Regions from separate parts of the Streptomyces sp. WI03-4A genome, predicted to be linked through region 1. Evidence: riboswitches for the same ligand, from Rfam matches in the RefSeq annotation. Region 1 holds a riboswitch; each other region holds the start of a gene.
The links. Region 1 has a riboswitch for cobalamin ahead of PV343_RS13825 (HoxN/HupN/NixA family nickel/cobalt transporter). Riboswitches for the same ligand answer to the same signal wherever they lie in the genome.
Positions count from the first base shown of each region.

Region 2: another riboswitch for cobalamin. It lies ahead of PV343_RS31805 (cobalamin biosynthesis protein); the one in region 1 lies ahead of PV343_RS13825 (HoxN/HupN/NixA family nickel/cobalt transporter).
Region 3: another riboswitch for cobalamin. It lies ahead of PV343_RS12665 (CbtB domain-containing protein); the one in region 1 lies ahead of PV343_RS13825 (HoxN/HupN/NixA family nickel/cobalt transporter).

Region 1 is NZ_JARAUO010000010.1:106,021-111,580, reverse strand. Features, by position in the region: gene PV343_RS13835 (glycosyltransferase family 2 protein) at 1-561, opposite strand, end outside; gene PV343_RS13830 (PQQ-dependent sugar dehydrogenase) at 945-2,093, shown strand; gene PV343_RS13825 (HoxN/HupN/NixA family nickel/cobalt transporter) at 2,302-3,423, opposite strand; cobalamin riboswitch at 3,450-3,638, opposite strand; gene PV343_RS13820 (hypothetical protein) at 3,724-3,981, opposite strand; gene PV343_RS13815 (hypothetical protein) at 4,189-4,734, shown strand; gene PV343_RS13810 (hypothetical protein) at 4,751-5,221, opposite strand; tRNA gene PV343_RS13805 (tRNA-Thr) at 5,281-5,357, opposite strand; gene PV343_RS13800 (alpha/beta hydrolase) at 5,464-5,560, opposite strand, start outside.
Region 2 is NZ_JARAUO010000041.1:56,017-61,576, reverse strand. Features, by position in the region: gene PV343_RS31810 (cobyric acid synthase) at 1-927, opposite strand, end outside; gene PV343_RS31805 (cobalamin biosynthesis protein) at 924-1,868, opposite strand; cobalamin riboswitch at 1,968-2,109, opposite strand; gene PV343_RS31800 (hypothetical protein) at 2,228-2,455, opposite strand; gene PV343_RS31795 (inorganic phosphate transporter) at 2,488-3,741, opposite strand; gene PV343_RS31790 (GH25 family lysozyme) at 3,884-4,648, opposite strand; gene PV343_RS31785 (class II aldolase/adducin family protein) at 4,836-5,560, shown strand, end outside.
Region 3 is NZ_JARAUO010000009.1:83,130-88,689, forward strand. Features, by position in the region: gene PV343_RS12645 (hypothetical protein) at 1-455, opposite strand, end outside; gene PV343_RS12650 (hypothetical protein) at 560-997, opposite strand; gene PV343_RS12655 (MerR family transcriptional regulator) at 1,161-1,571, shown strand; gene PV343_RS12660 (CbtA family protein) at 1,628-2,404, opposite strand; gene PV343_RS12665 (CbtB domain-containing protein) at 2,442-2,663, opposite strand; cobalamin riboswitch at 2,700-2,855, opposite strand; gene PV343_RS12670 (histidine phosphatase family protein) at 2,950-3,531, shown strand; gene PV343_RS12675 (hypothetical protein) at 3,571-4,017, opposite strand; gene PV343_RS12680 (DUF2231 domain-containing protein) at 4,066-4,668, opposite strand; gene PV343_RS12685 (hypothetical protein) at 4,792-5,202, opposite strand; gene PV343_RS12690 (GMC family oxidoreductase) at 5,391-5,560, opposite strand, start outside.

The DNA of each region.
Region 1 (5,560 bases):
CCAGGCGAGGTCGGTCTCCTCGTGCGCGAAGAAGAACTCGGCGGGCCAGTCCCCGGTCTCGGCCAGCATCGCCATGCGGAAGGCGTGGCCGCCGCCGAGGAAGCAGGTGACGTAACCGCCGCGCAGCGGATCGGACTTGCCGACCCGTGGCACGTGCCGTTGCTGGGTCTCGCCGTGCTCGTCGGCGATCCGGAAGCCGACGATGCCGAGGCGCGGGTCGGCGGCGTACAGGTCGCGCACCCGGCGCAGCACGTCGGCGTCGGCGAGCAGTCCGTCGTCGTCCAGCTCGACCACGACGTCGACGTCGCCGTACGCGCGGAGCCGGGCCAGGGCCACGTTGCGCCCGCCCGGGCAGCCCAGGTTCTCCTCGACGTCGATGGTGGTGACCTCGCCCGGCAGGGACAGCCGGTGGGCGAACTCGGGCAGCCGGCAGCCGTTGCCGACGATCACGATCCGGGCGGGCGCGACGTCCTGCTTGGCCACGGACTCCAGCAGGGCGTCGACCTCGGCGGGCCGGTTGCCCATGGTCACCACGGCCACGGCAATCCTCGGCTCCACCACGTCCCTCACCCCGTCCGGGCTGTGGCGGCACCGGCGTCCGGACCGCGCGGCGCTCGCCGTTCACCAAGATGTTGCCTCAGCGGAGGGGGTTCACCTGACGTGGATTCACTTTGCGGTCCCTTTGCTGTGGTTTTGTCCCCTCAGGGTCCATTCTCGCCCAGCAGATGGGTCAATCCGGGTGGCTGCCGCATCGACATGGCCCCAATACTCCTGGCAGGAGTGCAAGATCCATTGCCACGCTTCGGCCCGGCCCTTCCCCACGAGGCCTCACTCGGCGAAGCCGCATTGCACACTCCAGGCCCCTCACGCTCGCCACCGGCCGTCCGTTCCTCCGCTCGGGGAATGCCGCGGTCTCCTCCCCCCACGACAGGAAAGGCATCGACATGTCACGTTTGGCGCATCGGGTGCTGCATCGAGTCCGTCCGGGTGTCGCGGCGGCCGCCGCCGTCACCGCCGCGCTGACCGCGGCCCTGCTCCAGGCACCCGGCGCGGCCGCGCAGCCTGCGTCCGCGGGCGGGGCCGGCGGGGCCGGCGACCTCCGGCAGGGCGGTGCGCCGTCCGGCATCAGCACCCTCACCGACAAGATGGCGTTCCCATGGGGGATCTCCTTCCTGCCGAAGACGGCGAAGGCGCTGGTGACCGAGCGGTACACGTCCGCGGTGTGGCTGCTCAGGTCCGACGGCACCCGGACGAAGGTGGGAAAGGTCCCGAACACCGTCGCCGACGACGGTGACGCCAACGCCGCGAGCGGCGGCCTGCTGGGCGTGGCGACCTCGCCGACCTGGAACGGCACGACGGACAAGGACGTGTTCTTCGTGCAGACGACCGCCGCCGGCACCCGGGTCGCGAAGATGCGCTTCGACGGCACCTCGCTCAGCGGGTACACCGTCGTGCTCGGCGGCATCAAGTTCCACGGGGACCACAACGGCGGCGGCATCGCCTTCGGGCCCGACGGATTCCTGTACGTGACCACCGGCGACGCCCTGGACGAGACGACCTCGCAGAACAAGAACTCGCTCAACGGCAAGATCCTGCGCATCACCAGGACCGGGGCCGCGGCACCCGGCAACCCCTTCGGCAACCGGGTGTACAGCTACGGCCACCGCAACGCGGAGGGCCTCGCGTGGGACTCCCGGGGCCGGCTGTGGGAGAGCGAGATCGGCGGCGCCAAGTGGGACGAGCTGAACCTCGTCGAGAAGGGCGGCAACTACGGCTGGCCGGCCTGCGAGGGCGCCTGCTCCCACGCGGGCATGAAGAACCCCAAGTCGGTCTGGAAGCCGGAGGCGGGAGGCGTCCCCTCGCAGGTCGCGATCGTCAACGACGTCATCTACGTCTCCACGCTGCGCGGCGCGCGGCTGTGGCGGCTGCCGATCGACGCCACCGGCCAGGCGGTCGGGACGGCGACGTCCTACTACAGCGGCGCCTACGGCCGCCTCCGGGCACTGGCCAAGGTGCCGGGCGCGAACCAATTGTGGCTGGGGACCAGCAAGGGCCCTGCCCAGGACAGCATCTACAAGATCGACATCCGCTGAGCCGTCTCCCCCTGTCCCCTCCCCCTCCCCGCCCCTCCCCCGCGCCTCCTTCGGCCGCGCCGGAGGGCAGGCCCCGGGCCGGACGCGCACGCCGGCCCGGGGCTCGGCCTGTACGGGTGTGGGCGGGTAGGGGTGCGGGCGCGTACGGGCATGGGTGTTGGCGGGCACGGGTGTTGACGGGCGGAGGTGTTGGAGGGGTACGGGGACGTCAGCCGGTGTCGGCGGCGCGAGCCGTCCAGCGCTCCTCGACCTTGGCCAGCCGCCAGTAGCCGACGGCCACGGCCCAGACGACCACGAACAGGCCGACGATGACGTAGCCGACGTTGTCCAGGTCCAACCCCGCTATCCAGCCGGTGACCCCGTCGTCCAGGCCGAGCTTGTCGTGCAGGACGCCGACCAGCTCGATGGTGCCGACGAAGAAGGCGACCGCGATGGACAGGCCGGTGATGGTGAGGTTGTAGAAGACCTTGCGCACCGGGTTGGAGAACGCCCACTGGTACGCGAAGTTCATGAACGTCCCGTCGAGGGTGTCGAACAGGCTCATGCCGGCCGCGAACAGCAACGGCAGGCACAGCACCGCGTACCACGGCAGCCCGGCGGCGGCCCCGTTGCCGGCCAGGGCGAGGAGCAGGACCTCCGTCGTCGTGTCGAAGCCGATGCCGAAGAGGAAGCCGAGCGGGAACATCTGGCCGGGCCGGCGGATGGACCGGGTGAGCCGGCCGAGCAGCCGGTTCATGAAACCCCGCGAGTCGAGGTGGGCCTCCAGCGCCGCCTCGTCGTAGTGCCCGGACCGCATCGCCCTGAAGACCCGCAGGATGCCCACCAGGGCCACGAGGTTGAGCGCGGCGATCAGGTACAGGAAGGAGCCGGAGACCGTCGTGCCCACGGTGCCGAGGACCTGGTGGGTCCGGGAGCCGTCGTTCATCAGGGTGCCGGCGAGCTTGGCGCCGCCCGCGACCAGCGCGGCCATGAGGACCACCACGCTGGAGTGGCCGAGCGCGAACCAGAAGCCGACCGACACCGGCCGCTTGCCGTCGGCCATCAGCTTGCGGGTGGTGTTGTCGATCGCGGCTATATGGTCCGCGTCGAAGGCGTGCCGCATGCCGAGCGTGTACGCGGTGACGCCCAGTCCGATCCCGAACGCCTTGGTGCCGACCTCGTAGTGACGCGGAATCACGAGCAGGAACAGGATCCCGAACGCGACCACGTGCAGGGCGACGATCACGGCGAGGAGGCCGGCCGTCCGGACGGTGTCCTCGCGGCGCCACCGGAAGGTCGGGGTGGCGGCGGGCCGGGGCCCGCCCTCGGGCACGCCTGTGGGCACGGTCATACGGTCACGCTCCAGCACCTCGTGGATCAGCTTCGTGATGCCGTGGCCGGTCTCCTGGCTGACGGGTCGACGCGCCCGCCCCTGCCTTCCCGGCCGTGCGGCCAGTGGCGTCCAGGGGGCGGGAACTTCCCGATCACAGTGGCGAGGGCCGCTCCGGACTGCGCCCCTGAGGGCGGTCACCGGTCTTCCCGAACACCACGGCCCGTTCACCCTAGAAGGACGCCCACACCCGCGGCAAGGCGGCCCGTCACCTGCCGGAACGGGAAGTGAGCGCGAGCCGGCCCGCGGCCTCGCCCCGCCTCAGTCCCCGCTGACCCCGCCCGGCGCCTGGCGCCGATTCCCCCGACGGGCGCGCCACCGGTCGAGGACCACCCTGGTGAGCGTGCGCCCCCCACGCGCCCGCCGCCGGTCCGAGGCCGTTCCGATGACGGTGGCCGCGACGGCCCACCAGGCCGCGAACCGCAGCGCCTCCCCCCACGGCACGTCTCCGAACAGCACGCTGCCCAGGAAGCCCGGCAGAGCGGAGAAGAGGCCGACCCCCGCATTGCTCAGCACCATCCGACCCATGTCGTCCCCCCGACGCAGCCCAGCGATCGCTCACGGCACCGCAGGCATCCCGCATGACCCAGGTGGTCCCCGCCGCGCCGTCGTGTACCTCGAGCACCTCGAACCTCTCGTCTTCCTCAGAAGTCGCGCCGGAGCCCCCGGCTCCGCCCCGTGCCGCTGACATGATCCGGGCGACCACAGAAGAACGGGGAAGCAGACATGACCCTCCGCACCCTCGCCGCACTGGGCCTCGCGTGCACCGCGCTGCTCACCGGTTGCGCCACGGACCACGCCACCGCCACCGGGAAGCCACCGCGCCCCACCGGCCCGTCCACGCCGAGCCCGGCAGCGGGCGCGGCGGGCACGACCACGGCGGGCACGGACTCGGCGGCCACCGTCCCTGCGACCACGGCCCCCGAGGGCACATCGGCCGCCCACCCCCTGTTCCACCGGGCACCGGAACTGGACTCGAACGAGATCCTCGCCGGCCGCCAGGAGCCGATCACCGGCAGCGCGAGCTTCGCCTTCGCCGGGGGCAGGAAGGGGGACACCCTGATCCTCGCCGTCCGCTGCCAGGGCCAGGGCCGGGTCGAGGTCACGGTGCGCCCCGTGCACGTCGCCTTCCCGCTGCGATGCCCCGCCGACCGGGCCGACACCGTCTACCACCAGGTACGCGTCACCGGAACGGCCCGCAGCGGCACCGCCTCCGTGCGGGCCTCCTCCACGGTCCGCTGGTCGATGACCATCGGACGCACGAGGTCCTGAGCCGGGAGGCGCCGTGTCAGCCGGTCCACGCGTCACGGTGTCGGTGCCGGCCCAGCCCCACGGCCGAGAACTCGTCCTCTCCGGCGCTCGCGACCACGCCCAGCCGCCGCAGCGCCTGAGAGAGGGGACTGCCGGCGGGCCCGAACGGCCGCCCCTCCTCAAGATGAAGCGGCCCCAGCACGAGGGCCCCGCCGTCCCAGACGGCAGCCCGCTGCTCCCCCACTCCGCCGAAGTACTCGGCCTCCACGTAGGCCACCGGCCCGCCGGCCGACCAGGCGGCGAGCGTCCCCTCGAACCCTCCCGGCAACCGCCAGAACCCCAGAACGCGCTCACCGCCGCCGTCCGTGACCGCATCGAACAGGGCGTCCGTCATCGGCAGGAGAGCCAGCCCCTGCCCGATCGACGTGGGCCGGACGGCGGACAGCTCTCTCGCCGCGGCACTCAGCGCCTCACCTTCCCCGATCACGGCGTACAGGTCGTACCCCATGCCCCCACCCCTGGAACGAAAAAGCCCAGCTAGGACAATGTCCGAGCTGGGCTTCGAATTGGAGCCGCTTTCGGGATTCGAACCCGAGACCTACGCATTACGAGTGCGTTGCTCTGGCCATCTGAGCTAAAGCGGCGTGCTGCCCGCACTATGGTGCGATCGGCAACGTCGGTAAGTCTACACAGTTTCGCGGGGTGCTTCGTACCGGCCCCGGAGGCCGAGGTTCCGGGGCCGGTCGGGGGTCAGGTGCAGCGCTTGCCGACGGGCGGCGGGGTGCCGTGGAGCAGGTAGGTGTCGATCGCCGAGTCGATGCAGGAGCTGCCCCGGCCGTAGGCGGTG
Region 2 (5,560 bases), on a different contig from region 1:
GCGGGTGCCCGGGACCACCACCAGGTCGGCGTCGGCCAGTTCCTCCGGCCGGTCCACGAACCGCACCACGACGCCCGGTTCGGCGGCCAGCGCGTCCACGTCGGTGAAGTTGGACATCAGCGGGATCGCGCACACGGCGACCCGCAGCACGTCCTCGCCGACCGGGGGAGCGACGGTGGACTCCCGCACGGTGCCGCGCAAGGAGACCCGCAGTCCGTCCTCCTCGTCGATGCCGAGCCCGTGCCGGAACGGCAGCACGCCGTACGCCGGCCGTCCGGTGAGGTCCCGGAGCATGTCGAGGCCCGGCTCCAGCAGGCCGACGTCGCCCCGGAACTTGTTCACCAGGAACCCGGCGATCAGCTCCTGGTCCTCGGGGGAGAGCAGGGCGACGGTGCCGAAGAAGGAGGCGAAGACGCCCCCGCGGTCGATGTCGCCCACCACCAGCACGGGCAGTCGGGCGTTCCGCGCGATGCCCATGTTGACGATGTCGGTGCGCCGCAGGTTGATCTCGGCCGGGCTTCCCGCCCCCTCACAGATCACCGCGTCATACGTGCCCCGCAACTCGGCCAGGCAGTCCAGCACCGTGCCCAGCAGCCGCTGTTGACGGCCGCCGTGGTAGCCGCGCGCGCTCATCTCGCCCACCGGTCTGCCCAGCAGCACCACCTGGCTGCTCTGCTCCCCGCCCGGCTTGAGCAGCACGGGGTTCATCTGCGCGGTCGGCTCGATCCGGCACGCCTGGGCCTGCATGGCCTGCGCCCGCCCGATCTCCGCGCCCTCGCGCGTCACGAACGAGTTCAGCGACATGTTCTGCGCCTTGAACGGCGCCACCTTCACGCCCTGGCGCACCAGCCAGCGGCAGATCCCGGCCGTCACGACGCTCTTGCCGGCGTCGGAGGTGGTGCCGGCGACGAGGAGCCCACCGTTCACTTGCCACGTCCCTTCACGAGGAGGCGCGCCGCGGCCGTGACGCCGAGCGCGAGCAGGCCGACGCGGCGGGAGAGCCGTACGGCCCGGTCGATGTCCGTGACCCGGACGGCCCGCCCGGACGTCCCGTTCAGCACGGGCCGGTGCTCGACCCGGCCGGCGTAGGACAGCGTCCCGCCGAGGCGCACCCCCAGGGCGCCCGCGAACGACGCCTCCACCGGACCGGCGTTGGGGCTCGGGTGCCGGTGCGCGTCCGCCTTCCAGGCGCGCAGGGCGCCGCGCGGGTCGGGCCCGGCCGCCGCGGCGAGCACGGCGGTGAGCCGCGCGCCCGGCCAGCCGGCGACGTCGTCGAGGCGGGCGGAGGCCCAGCCGTAGCGCAGGTGGCGGGGCGACCTGTGCCCCACCATCGCGTCCAGGGTGTTGACGGCCCGGAAGCCGAGCAGCCCCGGCACGCCGGCTACGGCACCCCACACCAGGGCGCCGACGACGGCGTCGGAGGTGTTCTCGGCGACCGACTCGACCACGGCGCGGGCGATCCCGTCGGCGTCCAGCGCGTGCGGGTCGCGGCCGCACAGATGCGGCAGCCGCGCGCGGGCGGCCGGCACGTCGCCGGACTCCAGGGCGCGCCCGACGGCCCGGGCCTCCCGGGCGAGCGAAGTGCCCCCCACGACGGACCAGGTGGCGGCCGCGGTCAGCGCGAGGGTGGCGGCGGGGGAGCGGCGTACGGCGCGTTCGGCCAGCGCCCCGAGCGCGACAGCGGCTCCGGCGCACACGCCGGTGTGCAGCGCGCCCCACCCGCGGTGGTCGCGCCACAGCACCCGTTCCACGGCCCCGGCGGCCCGCCCGAACGCGGCGACCGGATGCCCCCGGCGCGGATCGCCGAGGAGCAGGTCGCCGAGGAGGCCGGCGGCGGCGCCGTACGCGTAGCAGCGATCGGCACCCATCGGGTCAGCCGGTCGTCAGGGCAGGCGGGGTCCGGTGGGTGAACGTCGGTCGGCAGCCGCGCATGGCGATATGTCCTCACTCAGGGTGTCCGCGCCCTGGTTCGACGAGACCGGCGGTGAGAGTTCCTGGCTCCCGGGGACACTTCCCCGGTGACAGTGGCGGGACCGCGCCGGATTCGCACCGGCTTCCTCTTCTGCCGCCGTACATGGCCTGGGCAGTCCACCACGCGCCCGGAAGGGCCGTCAACTTGCCTGTGACCTGCGGGGGAAGAGTGTGCTGAGGCCCACACCGATACGAGGCGGGCAGCCGGAAGGCCCCCCGCCGGAACTCTCCGGCGGGGGGCCTTCCGAACGGTGCGTCAGGGCTTGACGACGATCAGGTAGATGCCGTAGGCCACCGCGGCCGTGCACGCCGCGAAGCAGACGTACGCGCCGGTGGCGGCGAGCGCCGCCGAGCCGCCCTGCGCGGCGGCCTTCTCGCGCCGCGCCAGGCCGTTGATGCCGAGGGTGAACAGGGCCACCAGGCCCACCGCGAACGCGAGGCTGACGCCGAAGACGGAGCCGATGGCCGCCCAGTCGATCTTCATGGGTTGCTTCCTTCAGTACCGGGTGCTCGGGGTCAGACCGCTGCGGCCGGCGGGACCGCCGGGGTCGCGGGCTCGGTCGGGACCGGGGCCGGGATCGTGGCCGTGAGGTCCTCGGTGACGGTGCCGGTGGGCGGCGGGGTCACCATGGCGATCGCGGTGGTCACCACGCCGGGCGGCTCCTCGGCCGGGCCGGCGACGACGCTGGTGTGGTCCACGACCTCACGCCGGGAGTACTTCCAGATCGCGGCGCTGGCGGCGACCAGGAAGACGGCGACGACCGCGGTGCCCCAGTCACCCAGGTCCGTGACGGACTCGGCGAGCGCGCCGACGAGCGCGGCGGCCGGGAGGGTGAGCACCCAGGCGATGAGCATGCGCGTCGCGGTGGACCAGCGGACCACACCGCCCTTGCGGCCCAGACCCGTGCCCATGACCGAGCCGGAGACCACGTGGGTGGTGGAGAGGGAGAAGCCGAGGTGCGAGGAGGCCAGGATGGCGGTGGCCGCGCTGGTCTGGGCGGCGAAGCCCTGACGCGGCTCCAGGTCGGTCAGGCCGGTGCCCATGGTGCGGATGATGCGCCAGCCGCCGATGTAGGTGCCGAGCGCGATGGCCAGGCCCGCGGAGAGGATCACCCAGGTGGGAGGGTTGGAGCCCGGCGAGACGGCGCCGCCCGCGATCAGCGCCAGGGTGATGATGCCCATGGTCTTCTGCGCGTCGTTGGTGCCGTGCGCGAGGGAGACCAGACCGGCCGAGGCGATCTGGCCGGCGCGGTAGCCCTTGCGGGTGGCCTCGCCGTCCGCCTTGCTGCCGATGGCGTAGGAGAAGCGAGTGGAGAGCATGGCCGCCAGACCCGCCACCACCGGGGCGGCGACCGCCGGCAGCAGCACCTTGGTGACCAGCACGTCACCGTGGACCGCGCCGAAGCCGGCGGAGGCGACGGTGGCGCCGATCAGGCCGCCCATCAGGGCGTGCGAGGAGCTGGAGGGGAGCCCCACCAGCCAGGTCAGCAGGTTCCAGAGGATCGCGCCGACCAGGGCGGCGAAGATGACCTCGGGCCGGATGCCGGTCTCGTCCACGAGACCCTTGGAGATCGTGTTGGCGACCTCCACCGAGAGGAATGCGCCTACAAGGTTGAGCGCGGCGGACATGGCCACCGCGACCTTGGGCTTGAGCGCGCCGGTCGAGATGGTCGTGGCCATCGCGTTGGCGGTGTCGTGGAAACCGTTCGTGAAATCGAACGCGAGTGCGGTTACCACCACAATCGCGAGGATCAGCGAGAAGCTTTCCATTTACCCAGGCAATCGTTCGAGGTCGTTGGCTGTTGGACCGTAGGCAATCTGGGTGAACGGAAGGTGAACTGAGGCAGGCGTGACGGTGTCTGTGAGAGAGGTTCCGGATGTCGTCCGCCCCGACGCCCCAGCCGCCCCTTGGCTACCAGCCCCGCGCGAAGGCCCGTAGCCGCCACGGCGGCCCGTTGAAGAGATTCTGGTCACCCGGCAGACCGCCCCTGACGCCGTACTGCCAGAAGGTCCAGTCCGACCATCCGCCCGGCAGCGATCCGGGGTCCGACGTGCCGTGACGGGCGATCCACAGCGCGTGGCCGGCGGCGAAGGCGCGGGTGTCACCGGTGCACGCGTCCCACCAGTCGGCGGTGGTGTAGATCACCGGCCGGCGGCCGGTCTCGCGCGCCACCTCGTCGCTGAAGGACCGGATCCAGCGGACCATCCGCTTCCACCCCAGCCCGTAGCAGCGGTGCTTCCGGTTGTACGGGTTGTACTCGATGTCGAGCGCGGGCGGCAGCGTCCAGCCGTCCGCCCGCCAGTCGCCGCCGTGCCGCACGAAGTACGACGCCTGCCGCGCGCCCGAGGAGCGGTCCGGGCGTGCGAAGTGGTACGAGCCGCGGATCAGCCCCGCACGGCGCGCGCCGGCGTACTGCCGGTGGAAGTAGGGGTTGCGGTAGGTCGTCGACTCGGTCGCCTTGACGTAGGTGAACCGGGCGCCCTCCGACCGCGCGGCCGGCCAGTCGACGTGCTTCTGGTGTGACGAGACGTCGTGCCCCATCGGCAGCCCCAGCGAGGTCGCGGGCGACCCGGCGGGCACGGCGGACGCGTCCTGGGCGCCCGCGAGGGCCAGCGCGGCGGCGGCGAGGGCGGCGGCGCGGCGGCGGGAGCGGGAGGGTGTGCGGTCACGGACCATGCGTCCCCCTGGAGTGGCGGTGGACCGTCGTTCGGGCGATCGGGAAAGCTCATTGAATGACCGGCACTCCCGGGAACCAGGCCGATTCCGGACGGTTCAGACCAGGTCCACTCGTTCGGGGGCACGACTTCCGGCCGGAAACGGGCGCCCGGACCGCCCCCGCCGGTCCGGCTGGCAGGATCGCGGCATGGCGGAACAGCGGCGGGGCACGCACGGCACGGACGGCACGGAGGGTGGGCACGGGGCGGACGAGGCCGGTGAGGCCGCCGGGGCCGCGGGCACCGCATGGGCCCCCGAGGCGTACGGAGAGGCTGCGGCCGCCTGGGAGGCGCTGGTCGCGACGGCCCGCCGTACCGTCGCCGACGGCCTGGTCGTCGGCACCTCCGGCAACGTCTCGGCGCGCGTCGGCGACCTCGTGCTGGTCACACCCTCCGGCGTGCCGTACGACCGGCTGACCCCCGCCGACATCACCGGCGTCGACCTCGCCGGACGGCAGGTCGTCGGCACGCTCGTGCCGACCAGCGAACTGCCCCTGCACCTCGCCGTCTACCGCACCACCGACGCCCGCGCCGTCGTCCACACCCACGCCGTGCACGCCACGGCCGTCTCCACCCTCGTGACCGAGCTGCCCCCGGTCCACTACATGGCCGGCGCCCTCGGCGGCGTCGTCCGCGTCGCGCCCTACGCGACCTACGGCACCGACGAACTGGCGCGGAACATGCTCCGGGCCCTCGACGGCCGCTCCGGCTGCCTGCTGCAGAACCACGGCACGGTCACCCACGGCGCCACGCTCGACGAGGCCTACGACCGCACCGCCCAGCTCGAGTGGATGTGCCGCCTGTGGCTGACGGCGTCCTCCGTGCCGGGGCTGACGCCCAGCCTGCTGACGGAGGCACACATGGCCGAAGCCGG
Region 3 (5,560 bases), on a different contig from region 1:
GCGGTCCACGTGCCGTCGGCGGCCATCGTGGGATGGAGGTGCTGGAAGCCGGTCAGGTCGGAGCGGATGGCGTAGAAGTGCATGCGCTTGGTCTGCTCGGGGGCGAAGCGGGTGACGGCCCTGCCGTCCGGGCCCGTGATCGTGAACCGGTACGGAGCCGTCCTGCCGGCCGGCAGGGTGGCGTGGGGGCTGGTGAGGCGGTAGCCGTCCGCGCTGTCGGCCAGTCCGTCGCCGGTGACGGCCCCGCCCATGCCGGGCATGCCGCGCATCGAGGCGCCGTGGCCCGCCGGGGCGGTCGCCGACGGGGTGCCGTCGTGGTGCGTGCCGGGCATGGACGAGTCGTGGGACGAGCCACCGGACGAGCCGCACGCGGCCAGGGTGAACGCCAGCGCGGTCGCGAGACCGGCCGCCGCGCGGGCCCGGTTGCGCGGAGTGGGGCGGGTGGAAGCGGTCATCGTTGTTCGAGGTTCTTTCCGGGTGGCGCACCACGCGGGGTGCGCGATGTGGGCAGGACCGAGTCCGGAGGACCCCGCCGGCGGCGGGTTCCGGCACGGTCCGCTCACGTCCGTGCGATGCACACCTGGAGCAGGAGACGGCGGCCGCCCGGCGGGCCGCGCCGCCGGGTCCCGTCGGGGTCCCACGCCCAGCGCAGGGCCCAGGCCGCGAGTGCCGCGAGCGCGGCCACGCCGACGAGCGGCGCGACAGGCACCGGGATGTCACTCGGGGCGGGCACGGCGACGCACAGCGTCCCGTGCGGGGGGACGCCCGACGCGACTTGGAGGCGGTCGGCCGCCGGCCGCGACGACACGGCCCGCTCCGACATGGCCGGAACGCGGTGACTCCCGTCGGCCGTGACGGCCATGTCCATGGCGCCATGGCAGCCGCCCACGGCAGTCGCGGGGGCGCCGTGCATCAGGAAGAGACCGAACAGGAGCGTGGACACGGCCCACAACCGGGCGACGCCCGGGCGTGCGGGTGCGCTGCCACGCGTCGTCACACGTCCTCCCTTCCCTGCGATCCCCCATGGGACAGGCGCCGCGAGCGCCCACCCAGACCATACCCCCTACCCGGTAGGGGTACGGACGCGGGTGCTGGAACGCCTATGCGACGGCTTTTGCGGTTCACTGGTCATGGCCGCCAGACTGCGACTTAATGTCGGCATGAAGTCAACCGACGCCGAAGACGAGTTGAGCATCGGGGAGCTCGCCGGCCGCTACGGCCTGGCCGCACATGTGCTGCGGCACTGGGAGGCGAGAGGACTGCTGGCGCCGGCCCGTGACGGCGCGGGGCGGCGGCGCTTCACGGTCGCCGATGTCACCCGGGTCGCCGTCATCCTGAGGGCCAAGGAAGCCGGTCTGCCGCTGGAGACCATCCGCTCCCTGACCTCCACCGGTGATCCGGCGGCCCGGCACGCGACGCTGAAGCAGGAGGCGGACGCGCTGCGGCAGCGGATCGCCGCGGCGCAGGCGTCCCTCGAACTCATCGAGTGCGCGCTGCGCTGCGACCACGACGACTTCACCCAGTGCCCGCACTACCGGCAGACGATCACCGAACGCGTCGGCGGCGACTGAGCCGTACGGAAGGGCCCCGGCCGTCGCGCCGGCCGGGGCCCTTCCGTACGGCGTCCTCAGCGGGGAACCGGTGTCGCTCCCGCCTCGGCGGCCGCGGACGGGCGTGCGCCCGCCTGCCGGGCGGCCTTCGGGACGAGTACCCGCTCGGCCAGCGGCCCGAAGACGAGCCCGAAGGCCGTCCACAGGGTCAACTGGATGGTCAGGGCCGCCAGGCGGAACTGCCAGAGCAGGGTGGCCGAGAAGTCCTTGGGGACCTCGTTGACGGTGGGCAGGAACGCGTACGCCGACCCGACGGCCAGGACGAAGAACGCCCCCGCGGCCATCGTCGCGTTCCAGTTGCCCAGGCGCGGTGCGAGACGCTTGCCGAGGATCACGGTGGCGATCGCCAGCAGCACGCTGAGCAGCATCATGAGGAAGTACAGGGTGGTGCGCTTCCCGATGGTGTCGGGGTCGCCCACGGACGGCGGGTTGGCCGGGTACTTCAGGAACGGCACGACATAGACCGTGAGCAGACCGGCCGCCGCCAGGAGCAGCGCGCTCGCGCGCGGCCCGAAGCGGCCGATGCGGCCCAGCGCGAAGCAGAACGCGAGGGCGGCGATGCCGCCGAACGCGACCCCGTAGACGAGGACGCCGGTGGCCAGACCACCGGTGGACTGCATCGTGCGACTCACGGCTTCCATGCCGTGTTCGTGGGAGTGCGCCTCTTCGTAGGCGATGGCCGAGTCGACGCGCGGCTCGCCGAGGAAGTAGGCGACGACGAGGGCGAGCAGGCCCGCGGCGAGTCCCGCGAGCATGCCACGCACCAATAGATTTCGGACAGTTGCCGAGTTCATGGACGGTCCTTGACCTGGGTACCGGTACCGGGCGCCGTCAGTGGCAGGGGAAGCCGAGCAGGTGACGGGCGTCGTGCACCCACTCGTGGACGTCCGTGCCGGACATCACGGAGGTGGCGCCCTGCTCGGCGCCGACGAAGTAGAGCAGGACGAGCATGAGGATGCCGAAGAAGACCGCCCAGGGGGCGATCGCGCCGATCGGCAGCTTGGCGGGGGTGGCGGTGGGGGCTGTGGTCGGCTGGGCGACGGACTGCGCCATGGCAGAACCTCCTGGGGAACTCGCGTCCCGTCTCGGTGGTGCACAGGACAACGGGGCGGGTCTGACTTCCCCGGCCCGTACCGCGAGCGGCGTGGGCGAGGCATACAGTGGCGCGACCGTGCCGGATTCCCACCGGCTTCCGCGTTCCGTCGTCTATTTCGCCGAGAAGGTACCGCGAAGCGGAGGCACGGCCAAGAGCGCACGGGGGGCTCGCAGGCGCTCCCCGGGCCGCCCTTGCCCTCCGATTCCCTGTGATTGCAGGGCCGTCGACCGCGAAAGTGAGCACGTGACCAGCCGAGTGATCTTGATCTCACCAGCGATGAGCGCGGCGCTGCGCGAGGCACGCTTCGACGACGGCTGCCCTCTGGAGGACGGCGCCGCGGCCCGGGCGCGCTCCGCCGCGGGCCTGCTCCCGCGGGCCGGGCGGGCGTTGACGGCTCCCGGTGTGCGGTGTCGGCAGACCGCCTCGGCGCTCGGTCTCGACGCGTCCGAGGCGCCCGGTCTGGCCGGTCTGGACGTGGGCCGCTGGCGGGGCCGGACGCTCGCCGAGGTGAGCGCCGCCGAGCCGGAGGCGGTGGCCGGGTGGCTGTCCGACCCGGCGGCGGCCCCGCACGGCGGGGAGTCGGTGCGGGAGTTCTGCGGGCGGATCGCGAACTGGCTCGCGGAGGACGGGGTGTTCTCCGGCCGTACCGTCGCGGTGGTCGAGCCGGACGTCGTACGCGCCGTGACGGTACGGGCGCTGGGAGCGCCCGAGGCGGCCTTCTGGCGGATCGACGTACCGCCGTTGCGCGCCGTCGAGTTCAGTGGCCGCGCGGGCCGCTGGAACCTGACTCCCGGCCGGCCCCTCGACCGGTCCCCCGACCACTGAGCGAGCGCGAACGGCGAACGGCCGCCTGACCGGGCCGCCTCAGCTGCCGCCCACGCCCAGCGCGGCCAGCAGGACGAGTACCAGGCTCGCCGCGCCCAGCAGGCCGTGGGCGGCCACCACGGGGACGGGCAGGTGCCGTTCCGCAGGGGTGGTCTCCTCCCGTGCGTCCCCGACGGCTGCCGAGGCGGGCGCGGCGGTGCGGTGGACCGGCACCCAGCGGGCGAACATCGCGAAGCCGAGCAGGGCGACGGCGACGAGGACGCAGAAAGACGTCCAGGCGAGTGCCGGCCGGTCGGCGGCGAGGTAGACGATCCAGACGATCAGCCCGGCCGCCGCGAGCAGGAAGTGCCCGAAGACGAGGGGGGCCGGGAAGCGGGTCGTGCCGGTCCGCTGCTGCCGCAGGCCGCCGCGGGAGATCCAGCGGGCCAGGAGCACGAATCCGCCGAGGGCGGTGACCACCCAGGCGACGAGAGCGGCGATGTCCATGTCGTCCTCCAGGGGTGCGGAGTACGGGATTTCGGAGGGCGGACGCCCTCAGGGCCCGGCGTCGTGAGGTCGGGCGTCGTGACGTCGGGCGTCGTGACGTCGGGCGCCCTCAGGACCGGACGTGGTGCGGTATCCCTCGGCCTGGACCGACTCCTCGGCCACCCGGACGCCGTAGCGGTAGGCGAGTTTGCCGCCGAGGTAGCCGGACAGACCGAGGACGGCGAGCGCGACGACGGAGAGCGCCAGTTGCCCGTACCCGACGCCCCGCCCCTCGGGGTATCCGGCGCCCTGCCGCCAGGCGAAGCCGGCCGCGTATGCGACGGTGACCGCGAGGTTCAGCGCCATGTGCGTCAGGGCCGTGCGGTGGGCTGGGGTGCCGGTGGGGACGGCGAACAGGTCGAGGAAGCCGACGCACGCCGCGGCCAGCGCCCCGAGCACGCCGATGGCGATCAGCCAGGCCGACCCGTGGGTCAGGAAGGCGGGCCGGCCGACGGCGCGGGAGGCGATGTCGAAGACCAGGCTGGACACCCAGGCACCGATCGGCACGGTGACCAGGAGGGGGTGGAACGGATGCCCGTACGGTCCCGCGAGGGCGCCGCTGACCGGGCGCTTCGCCTGGTGCAGGTCCTTGAGCTCACTGTTCACGGTCATACGGCACCTCGTCCCTGAGCTGCCCCCGCTGTTTCACCAACAATTGTTCGTCTTATTCGGCGGGCAGGTCAAGGGGCGCGTCACCCCGCCGGAGGGAGCGCGTGCGGGGCGTCGCCCCGGCCGTCACATGCCGCGCAGGACGACCAGGAGAACCAGGAGCACGGTGGCGCCGGCGCTCGTGCCGTGGGCGACCACGGCGGTCAGCGGGAAGTGCCGCTCGGCGGTGGCGGCGCCCTGCGAATGGCGTCCGGAGCTGGGCATCCAGCGCAGCAGCATCATGAAGCCGAAGGCGGCCACGATCAGGACGACGGCGCAGGCCGCCCAGGCCGAGCTCCTGACGTCGCCCAGCAGGTACGCGGTCCAGGCGGCGAGCCCGGCGACGGCGAGCGCCACATGGCCGAGGACCAGCCAGAGCGGCAGCCGCGTCACACCGGGCGTGCGCTGCCGCAGCCCGCCGTGCCGGATCCACACGGTGGCGAGACAGCCGCCCAGACCCGCGGTCAGCGGCCAAGCGCACAGAACGAAGACACGCATACGCCCTTGTCCCCCTGTCCGGCGCGGCCCGTCCGGGCGGGCCGGGGCGGCGGGCCTCAGGACACCGCACCGGACGGGAAGCGGCCCGGACATTCATCCATCGATTCACCCGTAGGTGTGAATCGTGGGGCGAACCGCGTGCGGAGGCTCTTCGGGACGAGCACCACGAAGCACGGCTGGCCGCGCGCTCATCCGGACAGCCACGCCTCCGTGCTCGCCAGGACCGCCGCCATGATGCTCAGCTGCGGGTTCACCTGGGGGCAGCTGGGGAGCACGGAGGCGTCCGCGATCAGTACGCCGTGCACCCCGCGCAGGCGGCCCCGCGGGTCGGCCGGGAAGCGCTCCGGGCTCGCGCCCG